DNA from 2 places in the Clostridium fungisolvens genome. Region 2 is predicted to be linked to the other one. Evidence: riboswitches for the same ligand, from Rfam matches in the RefSeq annotation. Region 2 holds a riboswitch; the other holds the start of a gene.
What was found. A riboswitch is a leader RNA that binds a small molecule or an ion and turns the genes downstream of it on or off. The one in region 2 is predicted to bind S-adenosylmethionine.
Positions count from the first base shown of each region.

Region 1: linked by a shared signal. The riboswitch ahead of bsdtw1_RS10535 (trans-sulfuration enzyme family protein) and the one ahead of metK (methionine adenosyltransferase) in region 2 are both predicted to bind S-adenosylmethionine.

Region 1 covers NZ_BLZR01000001.1:2,449,835-2,461,050, reverse strand. Annotated here, with positions in the region: gene bsdtw1_RS10555 (aldo/keto reductase) at 1-756, shown strand, start outside; gene bsdtw1_RS10550 (hypothetical protein) at 924-1,421, opposite strand; gene bsdtw1_RS10545 (hypothetical protein) at 1,674-1,868, shown strand; gene bsdtw1_RS10540 (oleate hydratase) at 2,256-3,986, shown strand; SAM riboswitch class I at 4,232-4,348, shown strand; gene bsdtw1_RS10535 (trans-sulfuration enzyme family protein) at 4,591-5,745, shown strand; gene bsdtw1_RS10530 (trans-sulfuration enzyme family protein) at 5,747-6,880, shown strand; gene amrA (AmmeMemoRadiSam system protein A) at 7,026-8,432, shown strand; gene amrS (AmmeMemoRadiSam system radical SAM enzyme) at 8,447-9,301, shown strand; gene bsdtw1_RS10515 (MerR family transcriptional regulator) at 9,586-10,011, shown strand; gene bsdtw1_RS10510 (aldo/keto reductase) at 10,525-11,216, shown strand, end outside.
Region 2 covers NZ_BLZR01000001.1:3,812,639-3,823,854, forward strand. Annotated here, with positions in the region: gene hpf (ribosome hibernation-promoting factor, HPF/YfiA family) at 58-600, opposite strand; gene bsdtw1_RS16765 (ComF family protein) at 1,234-1,908, opposite strand; gene bsdtw1_RS16770 (hypothetical protein) at 1,884-2,912, opposite strand; gene recD2 (SF1B family DNA helicase RecD2) at 2,926-5,160, opposite strand; gene nagA (N-acetylglucosamine-6-phosphate deacetylase) at 5,655-6,800, shown strand; gene metK (methionine adenosyltransferase) at 6,914-8,089, opposite strand; SAM riboswitch class I at 8,368-8,467, opposite strand; tRNA gene bsdtw1_RS16790 (tRNA-Tyr) at 8,525-8,609, opposite strand; tRNA gene bsdtw1_RS16795 (tRNA-Thr) at 8,615-8,689, opposite strand; tRNA gene bsdtw1_RS16800 (tRNA-Val) at 8,713-8,788, opposite strand; tRNA gene bsdtw1_RS16805 (tRNA-Tyr) at 8,809-8,893, opposite strand; tRNA gene bsdtw1_RS16810 (tRNA-Thr) at 8,901-8,975, opposite strand; tRNA gene bsdtw1_RS16815 (tRNA-Val) at 8,999-9,074, opposite strand; tRNA gene bsdtw1_RS16820 (tRNA-Tyr) at 9,094-9,178, opposite strand; gene bsdtw1_RS16825 (hypothetical protein) at 9,433-10,089, opposite strand; gene yyaC (spore protease YyaC) at 10,200-10,730, shown strand; gene bsdtw1_RS16835 (rod shape-determining protein) at 10,842-11,216, opposite strand, start outside.

The DNA.
Region 1 (11,216 bases), 1.4 Mb from region 2:
TCTGAAGAAATATTTGCTGATGCAATACAAATGAATTCAGATATAAGAGAAAAGATGATAATACAAACTAAATGCGGAATAGTTCCAGGTAAGATGTTCGACTTTTCCAAAGAACATATCTTAGCATCAGTAGAAGGAAGCTTAAAAAGATTAAAAACAGATTATGTAGATACTTTATTATTACATCGTCCAGATACTTTAATGGAACCAGAGGAAGTTGCAGAAGCATTTACTCAGCTACATGATAGCGGGAAGGTAAAATACTTTGGAGTAAGTAATCAAAATCCAATGCAGATAGAGCTTCTAAATAAATACTTAGGTGAAAACAACATTATAATTAATCAATTACAGTTTGGTGTTATGCATACTGGAATGATCGATTCAGGTATAAATGTAAATATGAAGGTTGATGGATCTGTAGATAGAGATGGAAGTATTCTTGAATATTGTCGACTTAAAGATATAACAATACAAGCATGGTCTCCATACCAATATGGATTCTTTGAAGGGGTATTCTTAAATAATGATAAATTCCCTAAAGTAAACAAAAAAATTGATGAGATTGCAGAGAAAAAAGGTGTAACAAATACAGCAATTGCTACAGCTTGGATTTTAAGACATCCAGCAAAGATTCAAACAATAGTTGGTTCAATGAGTCCGAAGCGTATAAGAGAAATCTGTGCAGCTTCAAAAGTTGAACTTAGTAGAGAAGAATGGTATTCAATATACCTTGCAGCAGGAAATAAATTACCTTAAATGTTATAATTAAAAGCATTCCGAATTTAAAAATTAAATTTGGGATGCTTTTTCACTGTATAGGGATAATTTATAAGTTTAAAACAATTACAAGATTAAAAATTATTATATATAGCTAATTAAAAATTAACTGAAGAAAGTCGCTTGAGCTTTTACTATGCTTTTATTCATGCAAATAAGTAAAAATAATTATAAGAAGCCTCAATTGAAGGTCTCTGATTAGTGTTTTTTATATCTGTGCTACCTAAAGAATTAGATAATATAGCTCCGATCCCAAAGAAAAGCATGTATATAGTTATTAAAGCCATAATTATAAATTTTATAAAAAAGTTGCGTTTTTTAAATCTTATGCTTTTTTCTGATAGGTAATACATAAGATAAAAAGATGCTAAAAGGTTTAAAGAACCAAAAATTTTATTATGATCTAAAAATAAATAAAGATACAAGATAATAGATACTGGAATAGTCAACCACCTAGGTATCTTAATTAAACTAATTTTATCAGTCTTAAAATTCGATTCATTTAATGTAAGATCATGCTCAATAGTATTATCGCAAATCTTTTGATTAGACTTTATTTTGCCTCTAGAATCAATATGGGCAACACCAATTAAATTTTCATTAAAACTTGGAGTAGTTTCTTTATTGTCAATATCTATGTACATTTTTCCCCCTAATACAAAGTGGTTATATTAATATTATACATCTACTAAAGTGTATATGACACATGAAATATTAGTTAAGGATATATTCACATACATATTTAATTTTAGTTTTAAATACTTTGGTTATAAGATTTCAACAAAGATCTTTATTTTAGTTCCTTTAATTTGAACGGGCCATATATTATTTATTATGAGGCCTTGTAGGATTAATTAAAGGTTTAAAAATAATAATTAAAAAAAGGTGTATAGGTAATGGAAAATGAGAACATAACTGGCGAATATGAGCTACGTGGAAGCAAAAATAAAGCTGAGCAAAAAAAGCTTAAAAAAATTGTAAAAAAGAAAGCTAAAAAAGCAGCTAAGAAAGGTTATAAAAAGGGTTTTAAGGCTGGATTTAAAGCAGGTTTTAAGAAGGCTTTGGAAGAAAGCAAGGGTAAGAGCTTATGATATATTTCTAAACTAAAAAACTAATTTTCCACGATTGGAATGAAAATGACTTGGTTGAATTTCTTACTTTGGACTTGTGTTTAGTTTCTAATTAAAACTTTATATTCATACATATAGCCTCCTATTAAACAAGTGTAATAATGATGAGTATATTAATATTTAATTATACAAAAAATTGTAGATATGTGTAAAATTTTATTATTATTATGTTATAACAAGTGTTTAAATTAATGATATAAAATTTTGTGATTTCTAGACAAATCATACAAACTGTATAATTACAATGAAAAATCATTGTCCTATAATTGAATTAAAGAGTTTCTAAACCAGAACTTAGATTGCACTAGTTTGATAATTTATTTATTAAAATTAATGGAGGAAAAAGGTATGAGTAAAAAGTCTAATAAGGATAATGTAAATATATTACTTGCATTAGGAGCATTAGCTGGTGCTGCAACAGTAGCAGCAATTGGTGCAAAAAAGTTAAAGGAAAGAGCAAAAGAAACAGATAAAAGTTTACCTAAAATTAATAACAGTGAAGACAAACAGGTTTACTTTGTTGGAGGCGGATTGGCTTCTTTAGCTGGAGCAGCTTATCTTATAAGAGATTGTAATTTTAAAGGTGAAAATATTCATATAATAGAGGGACTTAAGATACTTGGTGGCAGTAACGATGGTGCCGGAGATGCAGTAAATGGTTTTATCTGTAGAGGCGGTAGAATGCTCAATGAAGAGACTTATGAAAATTTCTGGGAGCTATTATCAACTGTGCCATCTTTAGAAATGCCTAACATGAGTGTAACTGAAGAAATATTAAATTTTGATAAATCCCATCCAACTTATGCGAAAGCAAGACTAATTGACCGAAATGGAGTTATTCAAGATGTAACTAGCATGGGTTTCAACAATGCTGATCGTATGGCACTTGGGAAGCTTATGGCTACATCTGAAGATAAACTTGATGATATGACAATTGAACAGTGGTTTAAGCATACACCACATTTCTTTGAAACAAATTTTTGGTATATGTGGCAGACTACCTTCGCTTTTCAAAAGTGGTCGAGTTTGTTTGAATTCAAGAGATATATGGATCGTATGATTTTTGAGTTCTCCCGTATAGAAACTTTAGAAGGTGTAACAAGGACTCCATATAATCAATACGAATCTGTTATTCTTCCATTAAAAACTTATTTAGAAGGTTTTAATGTTGATTTTAGTATAAATGCTACTGTTACTGATCTGGATTTTAAACCAGGTGAAGAAATAACAGTAACAGCAATACATGTAGAAGATAGCGAAGGGGAAAAAGTTATCGAGCTTAAGGATGACGATGTGTGCATTATGATAAATGGATGCATGACAGATAACGCAACTTTAGGCGATATGCATAGAGCACCAGAATATACTCCTAATAAGCCAATGTCAGGAGAATTATGGGCTAAAGTTGCTAAGAAAAAGTGGGGGCTTGGAAATCCAGAGCCATTCTTTGGTCATCATGAGGAAACAAACTGGGAGAGTTTTACTGTAACTTGTAAAGGTAATAAGTTACTTAAGCTTATTGAAAGATTTTCATCAAATGCTCCTGGTAGTGGAGCACTAATGACTTTTAAAGATTCGAATTGGTTGATGAGTATAGTGGTTGCAGCTCAACCACATTTTAAAAATCAACCACTTGATACAACTATTTTCTGGGGGTATGGATTATATACTGATAGAATAGGTGATTATGTAAAGAAACCTATGAGAGAATGTACTGGAGAAGAAATATTAATAGAGTTATTGCATCATCTTCATATGGAGGATAAGTCAGAAGAAATAATGGATACGGTGGTAAATGTAATTCCATGTATGATGCCATATATTGATTCTCAGTTCCAACCAAGAAAGAAGACTGATAGACCAGAAGTTGTTCCAAAGGGGTCAACGAATTTTGCAATGATAAGTCAATTTGTTGAAATACCTGAAGATATGGTATTTACTGAAGAATATTCTGTTCGTGCGGCTAGAATTGCAATATATTCTTTATTCGGTGTGAAAGATAAGAAAATTTGTCCAGTAACACCATATAAGAAAAATCCTAAGGTTTTGAAGGACGCTCTAAAGACATCTTTTAGATAAAATTAGAAAGTTACGTAGATAAGTAAAGAGGGCAATTAAGATATATAACTTATAGAATATTAGTTTAATATTATGGATTTATCGTAAGATAAATCCATAATATTTTTTATCATATAGAAAAATATAAAATTTTTAAGCAACCATTAATATGGAAAAGTAATTATTGAATTGGCAAAATTTTATAAAATAGGTTGACAGAAAACTAATGCCAAGAATATAATATGTATTAATTGAATAATAGTTTTAACTTATCTCGAGAGGTGGAGGGACTGGCCCTGTGAAACCCGGCAACCAGCATGAATTTCATTTAATTTGTGTAATGGTGCTAATTCCTGCAGTTTTATATAACTGGAAGATGAGAATAGATTTCTGTTGTAAATACATGCCAGAGTTTATTCTCTGGCATTTTTTGCTGTATTCAGAAAAACAAAATTTTAGTGTTATCAAAACCTAATAATCTCAAGTCTTTACCATAGTTTTTTGGAAATTCAGTAAAAACAAAACTTATTCGGTTACTAGTTTTTTGTATATACTGAGAAAAGAAATCACAGGTGAAAATTCAGTTATAGACTTTTATAAGCAAAATATTAAGGGGGCATTTGATATGTGTGCAGAAAAATTACTAAAGTTTGAGACTACAGCAGTACATGGAAGTAAGGGATTTGATCCATTAACAGGAGCAATAAGCTTTCCAATCTATCAAACTGCTACATTCAAGCATGGGGGCTTGAATGAAAGTACCGGATATGATTATTCTAGGTTGCAAAATCCTACTAGAGAAGAGGTAGAAAACACTGTAGCAAAACTTGAAGGAGCTAAATTTGGTGCTGGTTTTTCTACAGGGGTGGCAGCAGTAACTGCTGTATTAAGTCTTTTTAAGCCAGGTGATCATATTTTGGTTTCTGATGATTTATATGGAGGTACTTTTAGATTATTTAGAGATATTTATGGACCTTATGGAATAGAGCATGATTTTATAGATACCGCTGATTTGAATGATGTAATAAATAATATTAAAGAAAACACTAAGGCTATTTTTATTGAAACCCCTTCTAATCCAATGATGAAAGTTGTAGATATAAATGGAGTGGTAAAGCTTTCAAAAGAGAAAAATCTAATTGTAATAGTAGATAATACATTTTTAACTCCATATTTTCAAAAACCTCTTAATTTAGGAGCTCATATAGTTGTTCATAGTGGAACTAAGTTTCTTGGTGGACATAATGATACCCTTGCTGGTTTTGTGGTAACTAATGAGGAGTGGATAAATGAAAGAATAAGATTTTATGAAAAGTCTACAGGTGCAACATTAGCGCCTTTTGATTCTTGGTTAATACTTAGAGGAATAAAAACATTACATATAAGAATGGAAAAAAGTCAAGAGAATGCAATAAAAGTTGCTGAATTCTTGAAAAAACATCCTAAGATAAAAGAAGTGTTTTATGTAGGATTACCTGAACATAAAGGATATGAAATTTCTAAAAAGCAGGCAACTGGCTTTGGTTCCATGATATCATTTAAAGTGAAAAATCAGGAAGATGTAGCTAAAATCTTAAAAAATGTTAAAGTCATAAACTTTGCAGAGAGTTTAGGTGGTGTTGAGACTTTAATTACCTATCCACAAACTCAAACACACGCAGAAATTCCAGCTGAAATTAAGAAGAGGCTTGGAGTAACAGAAGATTTATTAAGGCTATCAATAGGCATTGAAAATATAAGTGATTTAATTGAAGATTTAGAAAGCGCGTTGGGGTGTTAATATGAGATTTGGTACAAAATTAATTCATAATGGAAATGAGATAGACGAAGAAACAGGTGCACTTAGTATACCAATTTACCAGGCTTCTACTTTTCATCAAAGAGACATAGATAACTTTGGAAAGTATGATTATTCTAGAAGTGGAAATCCCACAAGAGAAGCATTAGAGGATACAATAGCTCAACTTGAAAATGGACACAGAGGTTTTGCCTTTTCTTCAGGTATGGCAGCGACATCATCTGTTTTATCAATATTTTCATCTGGAGACCATATTGTAATCTGTGAAGATGTTTATGGAGGCACATATAGGATTACTACTAAAGTACTTAGCAGATTTAATATTGAGTTTACTTTTGTAGATGCATCTAAACTAGAAAATATAAGAAGTGCAATTAAGGAAAATACAAAAGCTATTTTCTTAGAAACACCTTCAAATCCTATGCTTAAGATAACAGATTTAAAAGGTGCTATTTCTATTGCTAAGGAGAAAGATATAATTGTAATAGTAGACAATACTTTCATGTCACCATATCTTCAAAGACCACTTGATTTAGGTGCTGATATTGTAGTTCATAGTGCTACTAAATTTATAGGTGGACATAGTGATGTGGTAGGTGGACTTGCTGTTGCTAAAACTAAAGAATTAGCAGATAGAATATACACTATACAAAATTCTTTTGGAGCTATACTTGGACCACAAGATTGTTGGCTGCTTCTCAGGGGGATTAAGACTTTAAAAATAAGATTAGATGCTCATCAGGCAACTGCATTGAAGCTTTCAACATGGCTTCAACAGAAGGAACAGGTAGAAAAAGTTTATTATCCAGGATTAGAAGGTCATATAGGAAAAGATATTCATTTTTCTCAAGCTTCTGGTGCTGGAGCAGTGCTTTCTTTTAAGTTTAAAACTTTAGAGCAAACAAAATATTTTCTTAACAACATTGAGAATGCTGCTTTCGCTGTTTCTCTAGGTGGTGTTGAAACTATCGTTTCTTATCCAGCGAAAATGTCACATGCAGCTATACCTAGAGAAGAGAGAGAAGCACTTGGTGTAAGTGATACCTTAATTAGGGTATCTGTTGGTCTAGAAGAATACGAAGATATAATTGAAAGCTTTGAAAAAGCCATTCTTTAAGAGGATATATATCAGCTGCTTGCATATGGAATAATATATAAGCAGCTGATTTTTTACTATATAGTTTACTGTAGTATTTATTATTATAAGTTGGTAAAACTAATTTTCAGATTACGGATATAACTATAATAAAGAGGTGATTGTTTTGAGTTTAAGAGGTTTCTATTTATTGCCGCATCCTCCAATAGCTATACCAGAGGTAGGCAAGGGCGAAGAAGAAAAGATAAGTGCAACTGGCGGCAGTTTTCATGTGATTGGTGAAGAGATTGCTAAAAAAGCTCCAGATACTATTATATTAGTTACTCCTCATGGAGTGATGTTTCAAGATGCTATTGCCATAAGTTATGAGAATGAGATATATGGAGATTTGAAAAACTTTAGAGTTCCTAATGTAAAGATGAAACTTAAAATAAACAAAGAATTAACAACAAAAATATACGAAATAGCTTATAGTGAGGGAATACCTGTTATAATGGCTACTAATTCTCTTTTAAATAAGTATGATCAATCAGTTACATTAGATCATGGAGCAATGGTTCCTCTTTACTTTATAAATAAACATTATAGTAACTATAAATTTGTACATATAACATATGCAGCCTTAAGTGATATTGACTTATATAAGTTCGGAATTGCAATAAGAAGAGCTGTGGAAGAATTAAATGAAAATGCTGTTCTTATAGCAAGTGGAGATCTATCTCATAGGCTTAAAGAAGAAGGTCCTTATGGATATAATCCTTATGGCGAGAAGTTTGATAAGGAGTTTCTTGATAACTTAGCAAAAGGTGATGTTAAAACCGTACTAAGTATTGATAAAGAAACTGTTTGCGAAGCTGGTGAATGTGGAAGACGGTCAACAGTAACGCTGCTTGGCGCACTTGAAGGTAAAAAGTTTAATGGTGATCTTTTGAGTTATGAAGGAACTTTTGGAGTAGGATATGGAATAATGAAATTTAATGTTTTGTCTGAAGATGAGCCAAAGCTAGGTGAATTAGAGGAACTTAGAAAGTCACAATATGAAAGAAAGAATAAACAAAGCGATCCTTACGTAAGACTTGCAAGAGAAAGCCTTACTACTTATTTAACTACAAGGAGAAAGCTTAGAGAAATTCCTGAATATGTACCAAATGAAATGAAAAATATGCAAAGAGGTGTGTTTGTATCGCTAAAAAAACATGGTGATTTAAGAGGGTGTATAGGTACTATATTTCCAGCAACTGATAATGTAGCAAAAGAAATTATTAGAAATGCTGTAGAAGCAGGAATAAACGACCCGAGATTTTATGAAGTGGAAGAAGAAGAACTTCTTGATATTGATTTTTCTGTAGATGTTTTGACAGAACCTGAGGTAGCAACAAGGGAAGATCTAAATCCAAAGGAATATGGTGTAATTGTAAGGTGTATGGGGAAAACAGGACTTTTACTACCAGACTTAGAAGGGGTAAATACAGTTGAGGAGCAACTTTCTATAGCCTTAGAAAAGGGGAATATAGATCAAGAGGACGAGTACACTATACAGAGATTTCAAGTTATAAGACATAAAGAAAGCTAGGAGAAGGCTATAAAATGAAAAAAGAAGCGATGTTTTATGAAAATCTTAATGATAAAGTACACTGTTATTTATGTCCCCATAATTGTGTAATTGAAAATGGGCATATAGGAAAATGTAATGTGCGAACTCATGAGGATGGAAAACTTTATACCTTAAATTATGGAGAAATAACTTCAGCTGCATTAGATCCAATAGAAAAAAAGCCACTTTATTACTTTAAACCAGAAAGTTTTATTTTATCAGTGGGTAGCTTTGGATGTAATTTTGTATGCGGGTTTTGTCAAAATTATAGGATATCTCAACAGATAGCCAAAAGTGAATTCGCTTCAAGAGAAGAATTAGTAAAAACAGCTTTGACCACAAAAGATAACATAGGATTAGCATTTACTTATAATGAACCTAGTATATGGTATGAGTATGTATATGACTGTTCAAAACTTCTAAAAGAAACTGATGAAAATGCTTCTGTTGTTATTGTAACCAACGGATATATAAGTGAAGAACCATTGAAGAAGCTACTTCCTTATGTTGATGCTATGAATATAGATTTAAAAAGTTATAGTAACAGCTATTACAAAGATTTATGTGGTGGAAGCTTGAAACCTGTATTAAATACTATTGAAATAGCTGCACAAAAATGTCATGTTGAAATAACCACTTTACTGGTTAGCAGTGAAAATGATAGTTTAGAAGAGGTAGAAGAAATAGCAAAGTTTTTAAGTAATATAAATAAAGATATACCACTGCATCTTTCAAGATATTTTCCACGTTATAAATTGATGAATTCTCCAACGGATTTAACATTTATGAGGAAAGCAGAAGAAGTTGCGGGCAAATATTTAAATAGAGTTATATTAGGGAATGTATAGGGACTAAGAAAAAAACATTCCTGCTAATGATAAATATATCTGTTAATGATAAATATATTCGTAATAACTGTTGATATTGGATGTGTTTTATATATTTCACAAACTTACGAAATATAGCAACTCGCCAATGGTTACAGTCTTAACTTAGGGATGTTTACTTTAAAATTTTTAGAAATATAAAATTTTTAATAAATTCTGTCTATACCACTTGACTTATATACTATAAAAGGAGTTATATTAAACTTGTACAAAAACCTAGGTCATAGAAGGGAAGTTGTTTTTTTATGAAATACACAATAAAGCAGGTAGCCGAAAAATTTGATTTAACTGAGTATGCAATAAGATATTATGAAAAAGAGGGATTACTTCCAAATATAGCCCGTGATGAACATGGGGTTAGAAACTTCAGCGAAGATGATATTGAATGGATAAAACTTATATGCTGCTTACGTAACACTGGAATGGCCATTTCAAAGATTAAAAACTTTGTTACTCTTTGTATGGAAGGCGACGGAACTTTAGAACTAAGACGAGAAATAATTTTGGCACAAAAGAAGATAACTGAGCAAAAAATTAAAGAGATGAACAATAATCTTGAAATGATTAATTGGAAGCTTAATTATTATACTGGTCTAATTAAAGATAAGAAATCAGAGAGCAGCTGTTGTAGTTCTATCAATAACTGCGAAAATAGTGGAGCTGCGGTATAGTGAATTTTTATAAGAAGATAGAATAAAAAAGTAAACTATTCTATAAATATATACTGATATTCATGAGCTGTGAATTTTAATAGGTGTATATATAGTATAGTTTTATTTAGAAAAGAAATTAATCCTAAACTTTTTATCAGGTTTTTAAGGGTTAATTTTTTTACTTTATTTAATTCTACAAAACATTTCGAATTTCATTTAAGGACACTACCGTACCATATTTTGTGCAAGACTAAAATCGCTTAAGATGAAATTACTATTGCAAACAAGAATTTAGTTTTTTATTTTAGGAAAAAGATTTATTCACTGTATTGACTTAGAGTACACTTTAAGGTGTAATATTTATAATATATGGAAACAACATCAAATAATAGTATTTTAAAAGGAAAATTTTGAAGACCCATATTGTCAAATCTTTATCATAATTGCCCGCGGAGCCTAGCTTATTAGTATGGCTGCGTAGATATGATTTAGGTTGAAGCATATGTGTCAATAGTATGAGGAGGAGTCGAGATGTTATACAGAGAGTTTGGTAAGACAAATGAAAAGGTTTCAATTTTAGGTTTTGGATGTATGAGACTACCATTAATACCAGGAGGAGATCCATCTCAAATTGATGAGGAAAAAGCAACGGGTTTAGTTCGTTATGCAATAGATAATGGCGTAAACTACATAGACACAGCTTACCCATATCATGGGAATGGTATGACTAGAGGTGGCGGTGCCAGTGAACCTTTTGTTGGAAGAGCTTTAAAAGATGGGTATAGAGAAAAAGTAAAATTAGCTACAAAGCTTCCAAGCTGGTTAATACAATCAAGAAGCGATATGGATAAATATTTAAATGAACAACTAGAACGTTTAGATACAGATCATATAGATTTTTATTTGGTACATGCTTTAAATAAAACCGATTGGGAAAGATTAAAAGCCAATGGAATAGATGAGTTTTTAGATTCTGCTATAAAAGACGGTAGAATAAGATATGCTGGTTTCTCTTTTCATGATAAATTAGAAGTATTTAAAGAAATAGTTGATTATTATAATTGGTCATTCTGTCAAATACAATATAACTATTTAGATGAAGAATTCCAAGCTGGAACTGAAGGATTAGAATATGCTGCTGCAAGAGGTTTAGGTGTTACTATAATGGAACCTATCAGAGGTGGAAAACTTGTGAATATCCCTGATGAAGCAAAAGAAGCTTT
Region 2 (11,216 bases):
TTATAGTCAAATATTTAATGGGCTGACCATTACAGTCAGCCCATATTATTGTTAATTTTAGTATTCATACTCAGGTTCTATTAATCCATAATTTCCATCTTTTCTCTTATATACTACATTTACTTGATTAGTGTCTGCATCTTGGAAAACGAAGAAGTTATGTCCTATTAGTTCCATTTGTAGAACCGCCTCTTCAGCACCCATTGGTTTAATACCAAATTTCTTTGTCTTAACTATTTGTGCTTCATCATCTTCAGGATCAACATTAGGCACATTATCAAAGTTAATATATCTTACTGATTCTGCATTATTATATCTTCTAGAAAGCTTTGTTTTTTGCTTTCTTATTTGTCTTTCAATTTTTTCTTGTACTAAATCTATTGATTTATACATGTCATCTGTAGCTTCTTCTCCTCTTAATATAGCTCCATTAAAAGGAATTGTAACCTCAATTATTTGTCTGTTTTTTTGTACACTTAATGTCGCTTTGGCTTCCACATTTGGAGTAAAATATTTCTCAAGTTTTGAGATTTTCCTCTCCACCGCTTCCTTTAAAGGATCTGTTAATACTATGTTTTTTGCTAATACTGTAACTTTCATATGGTCAGCCCCTCTCTTAATTAAAAGGTTATGTTTTTTTATTACTTTTTAAAGTATTTACTTATATATAAGATTATATTTATTATTATAGATGCTTATATACAAATTTTATTTTTCTTAACCTTTGTTAATGTTGTATTTGTTAATTTTATTTTACACAGTTACTTAAATAATAACAAGTATAATTATTTGAATTTACAGAAAATTTAATCAATTTAATCTTATATTCCTTTGTTATTCTCCAATTATCGCATGCTTGTACATTATTTCGATTTTATTCATTTTTTATTGTTCTATATTTGATTATATATTTATATTATCACCTGTTGTACTTTATTCACTTTTTTTTATAATAATTATATATTAAGTTTTTACGTAAAATAAAAGTAGGTATCAACATATAAATGCTGATACCTACTTTAAAGCTAGTTGACCTGGTCTTTGACCCCACACTCGCCTGCTGGAACTTTTGCTACCCGGACTCAACCTCTCACTACTCATCCTCTCAGTTTTACTGGCAGGACTTACCTCTAAGCCGCACCATGCTCATTAAACCTTTTGTTCAACTTACGTGGATCGTTTCGCCTGCGACTGGCATCGACTTTCAACCACAAACCTAGCCCCTATTATCTATTATATATTACTTTTTGCAACAGTCAAGAGGATTACTTCTCCAGCTCCAGCCTTTATAAGTGCATCTCTACAACTCATAAGTGTTGAACCAGTAGTAACCACATCATCTATCAATATGACAGTTTTATTTTCTATCTCTTTAGGCGTTTTAGTTTCAAAGACTCCAATCATATTTTCAATTCGCTCATCAATAGTTAATCTTTTTTGTTCCTTTACCTCTTTTGACCTTTTTAAAGCATTAACCAATCTAATTCCACTGAGATTTGATAATTCTTTTCCTATAGCCCTACATTGATTAAATCCTCTCTTTTTAGATGAAGCTTTAGATATAGGAACGTAGGTAATTAAATCTCCATTTATATTCTCTTCTTTCATTTTTTTATGAAGAATCTGAGCTAAAAACTCTGCACTTTCAAAATCAGCAGAGTATTTTAGATTAATTATGAGTTCTTTAATGCTACCTGAATAATAAGCAGCACTACGACACGTAACTTTATTTTCTTTGTCTAAATAATATTCTCCATATATATAAGCTACATTATTTAAACATCTATCACAAATAGATTCAGTATCAGTATCTAATTCACAGCATAAACATTTATTAGAATGTGGATAAATCACTTCCAGCACGCACTCTAATATATATTTAACTATTTCAGTAATCCTTTTTCCCACGCAGCCTTATTAAACTCCCTCGCTAAATCTTTTGCATACTCCATGTGAGTAGAAACTTCATTTGCTAAAAGTATAACTTCTCCTTGAGCTCCTCTTACTTTACCTACTTTACCACAAAGGTATACTATTTTTTTATAATCAAAAAACTTATCATCAGCAAAATATATTATTACGTCAATATTATCTAATTCCTCAAATTGCTGCACTATTAGATTAGTTATAACCATAACAGGTTTGTCTTTTATTTCATGTAATTTTTCTATAGTTTTTAATTCACTACTCTCTGTTACCTTAACCAACTTCATTCTTGAAGAAACTTTTAGTATATCATTGTAGTAGTTATATACTATTTCCGTTTTCTCTTTTGAAGGCGTATGAATTAGCACTTTTCTATTATTGTCTTTAAACCATTTTAAATAATCATATAAAAGATAAGGTATATCCTTGTTCAAATCAATCCTTGTTGTTATAATTCTAGGTTCAACAAAAGGTGCCATTCTAAAACAATTTCCAAGCTGTATATATGGACAATTCATAAACACAGCTTCCGTGCTATACACTATAACCTTTTTTGATCTTTTATATAAAAAATCAACAGAATTTTGTATCTCTAATTTTCCCTGTCTAGAGAAACTAGTTATATCATCGTAAATAATTAATTCGTAATCCTCTTCTATAAATCTAATATTTTCAAAGCTTATAAAATGAAGATAGGTATTACTATGATAACTTCCACTTCTTATTATCGAGTAGCTTTTAAACCCAAATGATAACTTAAGGTATTTTACTATATCTTCATTTACATTGCCATCTTGAGTTACATAAAGTATTTTTTTATTATTAGATAAGATATTTGTTATGAGCTCTCTAAATATTCTCGAGGTATTATAAGGGACAGTGATTATATTTAACAGTCTACATTCATCTTTCTCATACCAATCGTTTATTCTATTAACCGTATGATTTAATTCAATATATCTTTTATCCATTTCAATATTAACCATATTAACTCCTCACTTATTCAGACATAAATGCATCATTAGATATAATATCTTTAATTCTCCACTTTAATGAAGAATATCTTTCATTACTTCTAGTATTGTCAACCATATATTTAAGTGCTTTTATCCCACCTACAACAACCACTAACTCTTTTGCTCTTGTTATACCAGTATAAAGTAGATTTCTGTTCATAAGTAGCGGTGAACCCATGTAGGAAGGTATTATAACAACTGGAAATTCACTTCCTTGACTTTTATGTATTGTTATAGCATATGCTAAATCTAGCTCGTCAAGAAATATGTAATCATAAATCACTTTTCTTTCATCTTCAAATATGACACTTAATGATCTATTTTCTTCATCAATAGAGTCAATAAACCCCATATCACCGTTAAAAACTCCTACACCTTCATTCTCTCCAAATCCGCTTATTCTAGTCCATTTCAATGAGTAATTATTTTTAGTTTGCATTACTTTATCCCCAACTCTAAAAATAATATCTTTCATTTGTTTTTCTTTCTTATCCTTACTCTTTGGATTGAGGATTTCCTGAAGCTTATTGTTTAAGTTTGTTATACCGAGTACACCCTTCTTCATTGGAGATAAAATTTGAATCTGCTTTAACTTATCCCACTTTTTATTAAACTTAGGCAGTCTTGTATTTATTAAGTCAATAACGGTACTGAGTATTAAATCTATTTCTGACTCTTTTATAAAGAAAAAATCTTTATCTTTTTCATTTAACAATGGCATTTCACCTTCATTTATTCTATGGGCATTAGTAACAATCAAACTTTCCCTACCTTGCCTAAATATTTCTTTTAATCTTACTACCTTAGTAAATTCACTCTCTATAAGATCTGCAAGAACATTCCCAGGACCGACTGAAGGAAGCTGATCAATATCTCCAACTATAATAACTCTTGTTCCAACTTTTATAGCCTTTAAAAGGTTATTCATGAGGACTATGTCTATCATAGAAGCTTCATCTACAATAACTACATCTGCCTCTAGAGGAGAGCCTTCATCCTTTGAGAACATAGAAATATCCTCATCATCACTTACCCCCATCTCTAACAGTCTGTGTATTGTTTTAGCTTCTCTGCCGGTAGATTCAGTCATTCTCTTAGCAGCTCTTCCTGTTGGAGCTCCTAGCATCACCCTCATTCCAGCCTTTTCATACATTTCTATTATACATTTTATTATGGTTGTTTTACCAGTTCCTGGACCACCTGTGATAATTTCAATTCCATTAGTAAAAGCACCAACTATTGCATCCTTTTGAGATTTAGCAAAACTTATATCATTCTTACTTTCAAAGGTATCAATTTCAAATTCTAAATCTAAATTAATATTTTGGAAATTACTTATTGCTAGTGTCAGTATCCTATTTGTTATACCTAACTCACAATAATAATAATATAAATTAAATACAGCTTCTATATCATTTATTCTATCTATTTTTATCTTGCCATCCATTGAGCTATCATATATATTTTTTTCTATTACGCTTTTATCTACTGTAAGCACTTCCGAGGATTCTTTGATTAACAACTCTTTAGGCATAAACGTATTACCATTGGCACAAAAATCATTAATAACGTATTTAAGACCGCTCTGTATCCTAAAGGGTGAGTCAACTTCAATACCTAGGGATCTTGCAATCTTATCCGATGTTTTAAATCCTATTCCAGTTATCTCCTCACATAAAACATAAGGATTTTCCTTAACGATATTTATCGAGTTTCCTCCAAATCTCTTATAAATCTTTATACATTGATTTGTTGTAACTCCATGGGCTTGAAAGAAGATCATAATGTTCTTAAGTTCTCTTTGAGATACATAAGATTCAATTATAAGATCTAGTTTTTTCGCTCCTATTCCTTCTATCTCACCAAGACGTTCAATATCGCTATCCATTATTTCTAAAGTTTTTTCACCGAACCTGCTGACAATTTTCTTAGCAGTAATTGGACCTATTCCATAAATTAAGCCTGATGCCAAATACTTTTCTATAGCTTCTACTGTGTTAGGTATTATCTCTTCACATTCTTCAACCTTAAATTGCCTTCCAAATTGCTGATGTAAGACCCAATCACCTTTCAGTTCTAGATTTTGGCCTTCTCCAATATAAGGGATTACTCCTACAATAGTTATAAGGGTCTTATCTGTTTTTATTTTAGCTACAACATATCCATTCTCATCATTTTTATAAACTATTGTATCAACAATGCCTCTTATAACTTCCATTTTATCTCTCCTAGTTTTATTTCACAATATTCTATTATAGATTATATCACAACATACAGTATTTAAATATTTACAGAATAATTTCACTTGTAAATATTGTTGTTTTGCTATAGATGTACCACTTCAATCTGAAAACTTTTTTCAAAACTCCTCTGAATTCTGAGAGTAGAATTTGAAAATACAAATTAAAGCAGGAAGCGGTTCATCTATAAATGTATGCTTTTACAGTATAAAAGGTTAATGATTTTAATCACTATAAAAAATATGTTTAAGTTTCATTTTTATTACATAATTCTACAGTTTCATTTAAGATGTTATACAATTTAAAACTAAGTTTGTTTTTTGTCGCATTATATAAAATGCTATCCAATTTAATAGAATTGTTTAACGGCAAAACAACAAAGTTTCCTATATAGTAAAAAAATAAGTATTTCCCTTTTAAATAGTGTTTCTATAATTTAAATTTAGTATTATTATAAATATGAGGTGATTTAATGTTATTAATAAAAAACTGTAAAATAATTTTCTTCGATAAAATTGAAGAAGGCTCTTTACTTATTGAAGATGGAAAAATTAAAGCTATAAACCCAGAAAACAATATTGATTGCGAGACAATTGATGCAATGGGTCTATACTTATCCCCTGGATTTATAGATGTTCACATACATGGAGCTGGTGGTCACGATACTATGGATGGAACTTATGAAGCTATCAACGAAATATCAAAAACCATCGTACAACACGGAACAACATCCTTCTTACCAACTACCATGACTGTATCAACAGAAGATATAAATAAATCTATTAAAGCTATAACCTATGCAAAAAATAATGGAACTGATGGTGCGAATGTATTAGGTGTACATTTAGAAGGACCATTTATAAGTCCAGAGATGATTGGGGCACAAAATCCTAATTTCATTTTAGCTCCAACAATCGAAAACTTTATGGGCATGGTTGGGGACAATATAGAAACTGTTACTGCAATAACTATTGCACCTGAAGTAGATGGAGCTAAAGAACTTATTAATTTTTTAAAAACTAATGACATTGCAGTATCAATGGGACATACGAAAGCAACTTATTCTGAGGCAATAGAAGGAATTAAAGCTGGAGTCTCTCACTCTACTCACTTATTTAATGCTATGACTCCACTTCATCACAGAGAGCCAGGTGTTGTTGGTGCAATCTTTGATACAGATATTACTACTGAGACTATATCAGATGGTATCCACATCGCATATCCATCGCTTAGATCAGCTTACAAAATCAAAGGAATAAATAAGGTACTTCTAGTTTCTGATGCAATGATGGCATGTTGCATGCCTGATGGAGACTATTCCTTAGGAGGTCAGGATGTAATAGTTAAGAATGGTGCTGCTAGATTAAGAAATGGTGCTTTAGCTGGCTCTATCCTAACACTAGACAGCGCAGTTAGAAACGTTAAGAACAATTCAACTTATCATTTGTATGAAATAATAAGAATGGCATCTTATAATGCCGCAAAACATTGCAAAATTGAAGAGAGCAAGGGTCTTATTAAAGAAGGTTATGATGCAGATTTAGTATTATTTGATGAAAATATTAACATTAGACTATCTATTGTTAATGGAAAAGTTGTATTTGATTCAAATCGATAATTTTTTTATATAAACATATCTATACATCTATACATGTTTGTCCATATATCTTATTTACTAACAATATCTAAAATAAGAATAAAAAAAATGCTGCTTAAAAGCAGCATTTTTCATTATATATATTTCTTTATTTCTTCAACCTTATTTAATTGCTCCCAAGGTAAGCTTACGTCAGTTCTTCCGAAATGACCATATGCAGCAGTTTGCTTAAATATAGGTCTTCTAAGATCAAGATCTCTTATTATAGCACCTGGTCTTAAATCAAATACCTTACCAACGATCTCAACTATCTTATCGTCTCCTATTTTTCCAGTTCCAAAAGTATCTACTTCTATAGAAACTGGCTTAGCTACACCAATTGCATAAGCTAATTCTATTTCTAGTTTATCAGCAACTCCAGCAGCAACTAGATTCTTAGCAACCCATCTTGCTGCATAAGCTGCAGATCTATCAACCTTAGTTGGATCTTTTCCTGAGAAAGCACCACCACCGTGTCTTCCATATCCACCATAAGTGTCAACTATTATCTTTCTTCCAGTTAAACCACTATCTCCTTGTGGTCCACCTATTACAAATCTACCAGTAGGATTTATATAGTACTTTGTATTTTCATCTAATAGGTTTGCTGGTATTACAGCATTTATAACATGTTCTTTTATATCTTTTTCTATTTGCTCTTGAGATACTTCTGGACCATGTTGTGTAGAAACAACAATTGCATCTATTCTAACTGGCTTGTTGTCTTCATATTCAACTGTAACTTGAGTCTTTCCGTCTGGTCTTAGATAGTCTAAAGTACCATTTTTTCTAACTTCACTTAATCTTCTTGATAATCTATGAGCTGAAGCTATTGGCATAGGCATATATTCTTCTGTTTCGTTTGTAGCAAATCCAAACATCATACCTTGATCTCCAGCACCTACTGCTTCAATCTTATCCATTTCACCTTTTTTTGATTCTAATGCTTCATCAACTCCCATAGCAATATCAGCTGATTGTTCGTCTATTGAAGTTAGTACTGCACATGTATCGCAGTCAAATCCATATTTAGCTCTGTCATAGCCTATTTCTCTTACTGTCTGTCTTACGATTTTAGGTATATCTACATAGCAATTAGTAGATATTTCCCCCATAACTACAACCATACCTGTAGTTACTGCTGTCTCGCATGCAACTCTAGCATTTGGATCCTTTTCTAATATAGCATCTAATATCCCGTCTGAAACTTGGTCACAGATTTTATCTGGATGTCCTTCTGTAACTGATTCTGATGTAAATAATCTTTTCATTCAAAACTTAACTGTCTTCTAAAATAAAACAGTTAATTCCTCCCTTCATAAAAAATTATAGTTATTAAAAAATCATTCAGGCTACTGCCGATGATTTTCTTTACGCATCTGCCTTTCTAAGCAAATCACAACAAACCTGGCAGGTGAATATTTTTTACTCTTATTAATAGTGTAAATAAAAATCATAGACTTTTATCCTTAAAGTCTTCACAATGGATGCTTTAAATATTTTTAAGAGCAAAAAAATCTCTTCAAAGAAGAGATTTATAATTTCATCTCTCTTATCTCGCAGCTTATCTGCAGGAATTGGCACCATTGTGTATATCACCGGTTGCCGGGTTTCATAGGGCCCTTTCCCTCCACCTCTCTTGATAAGAGTTACATTATTTAATTATCTTTATTCATACAAAAAAGACACCACTATAAGTGTCTTTTTGGTGGAGGAGAGTGGATTCGAACCACTGAAGCAACTTGCAACAGATTTACAGTCTGCCCCCTTTGGCCACTCGGGAACTCCTCCATAAATGGAGCTGGCAATAGGAATCGAACCTACAACCTGCTGATTACAAGTCAGCTGCTCTACCGTTGAGCCATGCCAGCATATTATTGATTTTTTAAATTAATGGTGGGCACAACAGGGATCGAACCTGTGACCCTCTGCTTGTAAGGCAGATGCTCTCCCAGCTGAGCTATGCGCCCTTAATTTATTATTTTAAAATTGGTGGAGGAGAGTGGATTCGAACCACTGAAGCAACTTGCAACAGATTTACAGTCTGCCCCCTTTGGCCACTCGGGAACTCCTCCCTAATTTTGGAGCTGGCAATAGGAATCGAACCTACAACCTGCTGATTACAAGTCAGCTGCTCTACCGTTGAGCCATGCCAGCATATTATTGATTTTTTAAATTAATGGTGGGCACAACAGGGATCGAACCTGTGACCCTCTGCTTGTAAGGCAGATGCTCTCCCAGCTGAGCTATGCGCCCTTAATTTATTATTTAAAATTGGTGGAGGAGAGTGGATTCGAACCACTGAAGCAACTTGCAACAGATTTACAGTCTGCCCCCTTTGGCCACTCGGGAACTCCTCCATATAAGCTTTAACCAAACTTTCGATAAGTTCAATCTTTGCTGTTTTGTTTTGTCGGTGCCAATCGACAAGGATTAGTATATAATGTTATCTTATTATTTTCAACCCCAATTTAAAGGCATATTCAGTCATTTTTACAATTTACTTTTTATTTTCTACAACTTCCTCCGTATTAATACTAAATGCTACGCTATTCTATATATTATTAATAACTAAAATAATTTATTTCATACCGATATTTTTGTCTTAGATTAATTAATCTCCTATACTCTTCTCAATATATTCTACATCTATATATGGACTGAGTATATTTTTCACTTTTTCGTAATCGTTATACGATAATTTTTTCTTTAATATAGTAAATATATCTTTCGATGCCTCTATTTCATTACTGCTCTTCATATCTTCTTGTATATAATCATAATCCGCGATAGATAGTTTTCGTGATAAATATATTAACTTTGCTTTATCTGCTAGGCTTATTTTATTTAATATTGTATTCTTATCTATCTTGAAAATTGAAACTGTAGGAACAGCTTCTTCTTCAAATATACTACTATCATAACTATCTTCTTGGCTCACATAACCATTGTAATTATTTTCTAATTCCGAATTATTTGAACTTATATTTTGTTTACTTACATCCACATCACTTTTTGCTGAACTATCTATATTAGTATTTATTTTACTTTTATTCTGAGAATTTAATTTATCTTCCAATTTCTTATTAGTCTCATTGTTTTGTGTCTGTTGTTTTTCTTTGCTAATATTGCTCTGTTTAATAGTCAAATTTTGTTTGCTGCTTACTTGTAATTTTTCATAATTATACTTATTGTTTATGACCATTACTTCAACTGAAATAAACGTAATAAAAATAACTATACAACTATATTTTTTTTGTTTCTTATCCATACCTAAGCACCTCCTAATATTAAAAATATTGACAGTATATCAATATTTTATTCTTTTTTAATATTTCATATATTTGCTTCATATAAATTTATTATGAGGGAGGTGGGATAGTGAATAAGATAAAAGTTAATTATAAATCATCACTTGCTTACTACGAGATAGCCTACTTTTTAAAGAACTACATTAAAGATAACACCGTTATAGTCTGTATAGGTACTGACAAATGCATAGGAGACTGCCTTGGCCCATTAGTTGGTACAATGCTGAAAGACAAATTTTTTCCACTTCCTATATACGGCACAATAGCGTCGCCAATACATGCATTAAATCTTGATAGAAAACTAACTGAAATTTACTCAAGCCATCCTAAAGCTTGTATAATAGGAATAGATGCATGTCTAGGAGATTCGAACTCAATCGGTGAAATTCATACAAGAGATTACCCTATTCATCCTGGTAAAGGTGTAGGCAAGACTCTTCCGGACGTCGGTGACGCCTCAATAATTGGCATCGTTGACTCTAGTGAAAATTCTGAGATATTCACCAGTCGATCTATTAGATTAAATTTAATAATGGAGATGGCACAAGTTATTGTTAATTCAATAGTACACGCATACTATTTAAGCAACTTTCAAAAATAAGGCAAAAAAGTTAAAAAGCTAAAAACTATTAAAATATCTAAGTTACAACAACTTGAAAATTTATACTTTTTTAAACATTAAAAGGGACAGAATTATATTCTGTCCCTTTTACTACTCAACAAGTTCAACTTCCATATCCTTATTAAGTTCTAATTTTTCAAAGTTCTTTAAAGCAATGCCTGTCCCCATTGCAACACAGGAAATTGCATCATCTGCTACTCTTACTGAAACACCTGTCTCTGACTCTAAGTATTTATCAAGTCCATGTAATAATGCACCGCCTCCGGTCATTAATATTCCATGTTCTATAATATCAGCTGCTAGTTCAGGCGGTGTTCTCTCTAATACAGAATGAACTGCTTCTAAAATCATCCTTACAGTTTCTTTTAAAGCTATCCTTATTTCCTCTGTAGTTATATCTACAACATCCGGAAGTCCAGTTATTAGGTTTCTTCCTTTTACAGGCATAGTAAGGTTTCTTAAATC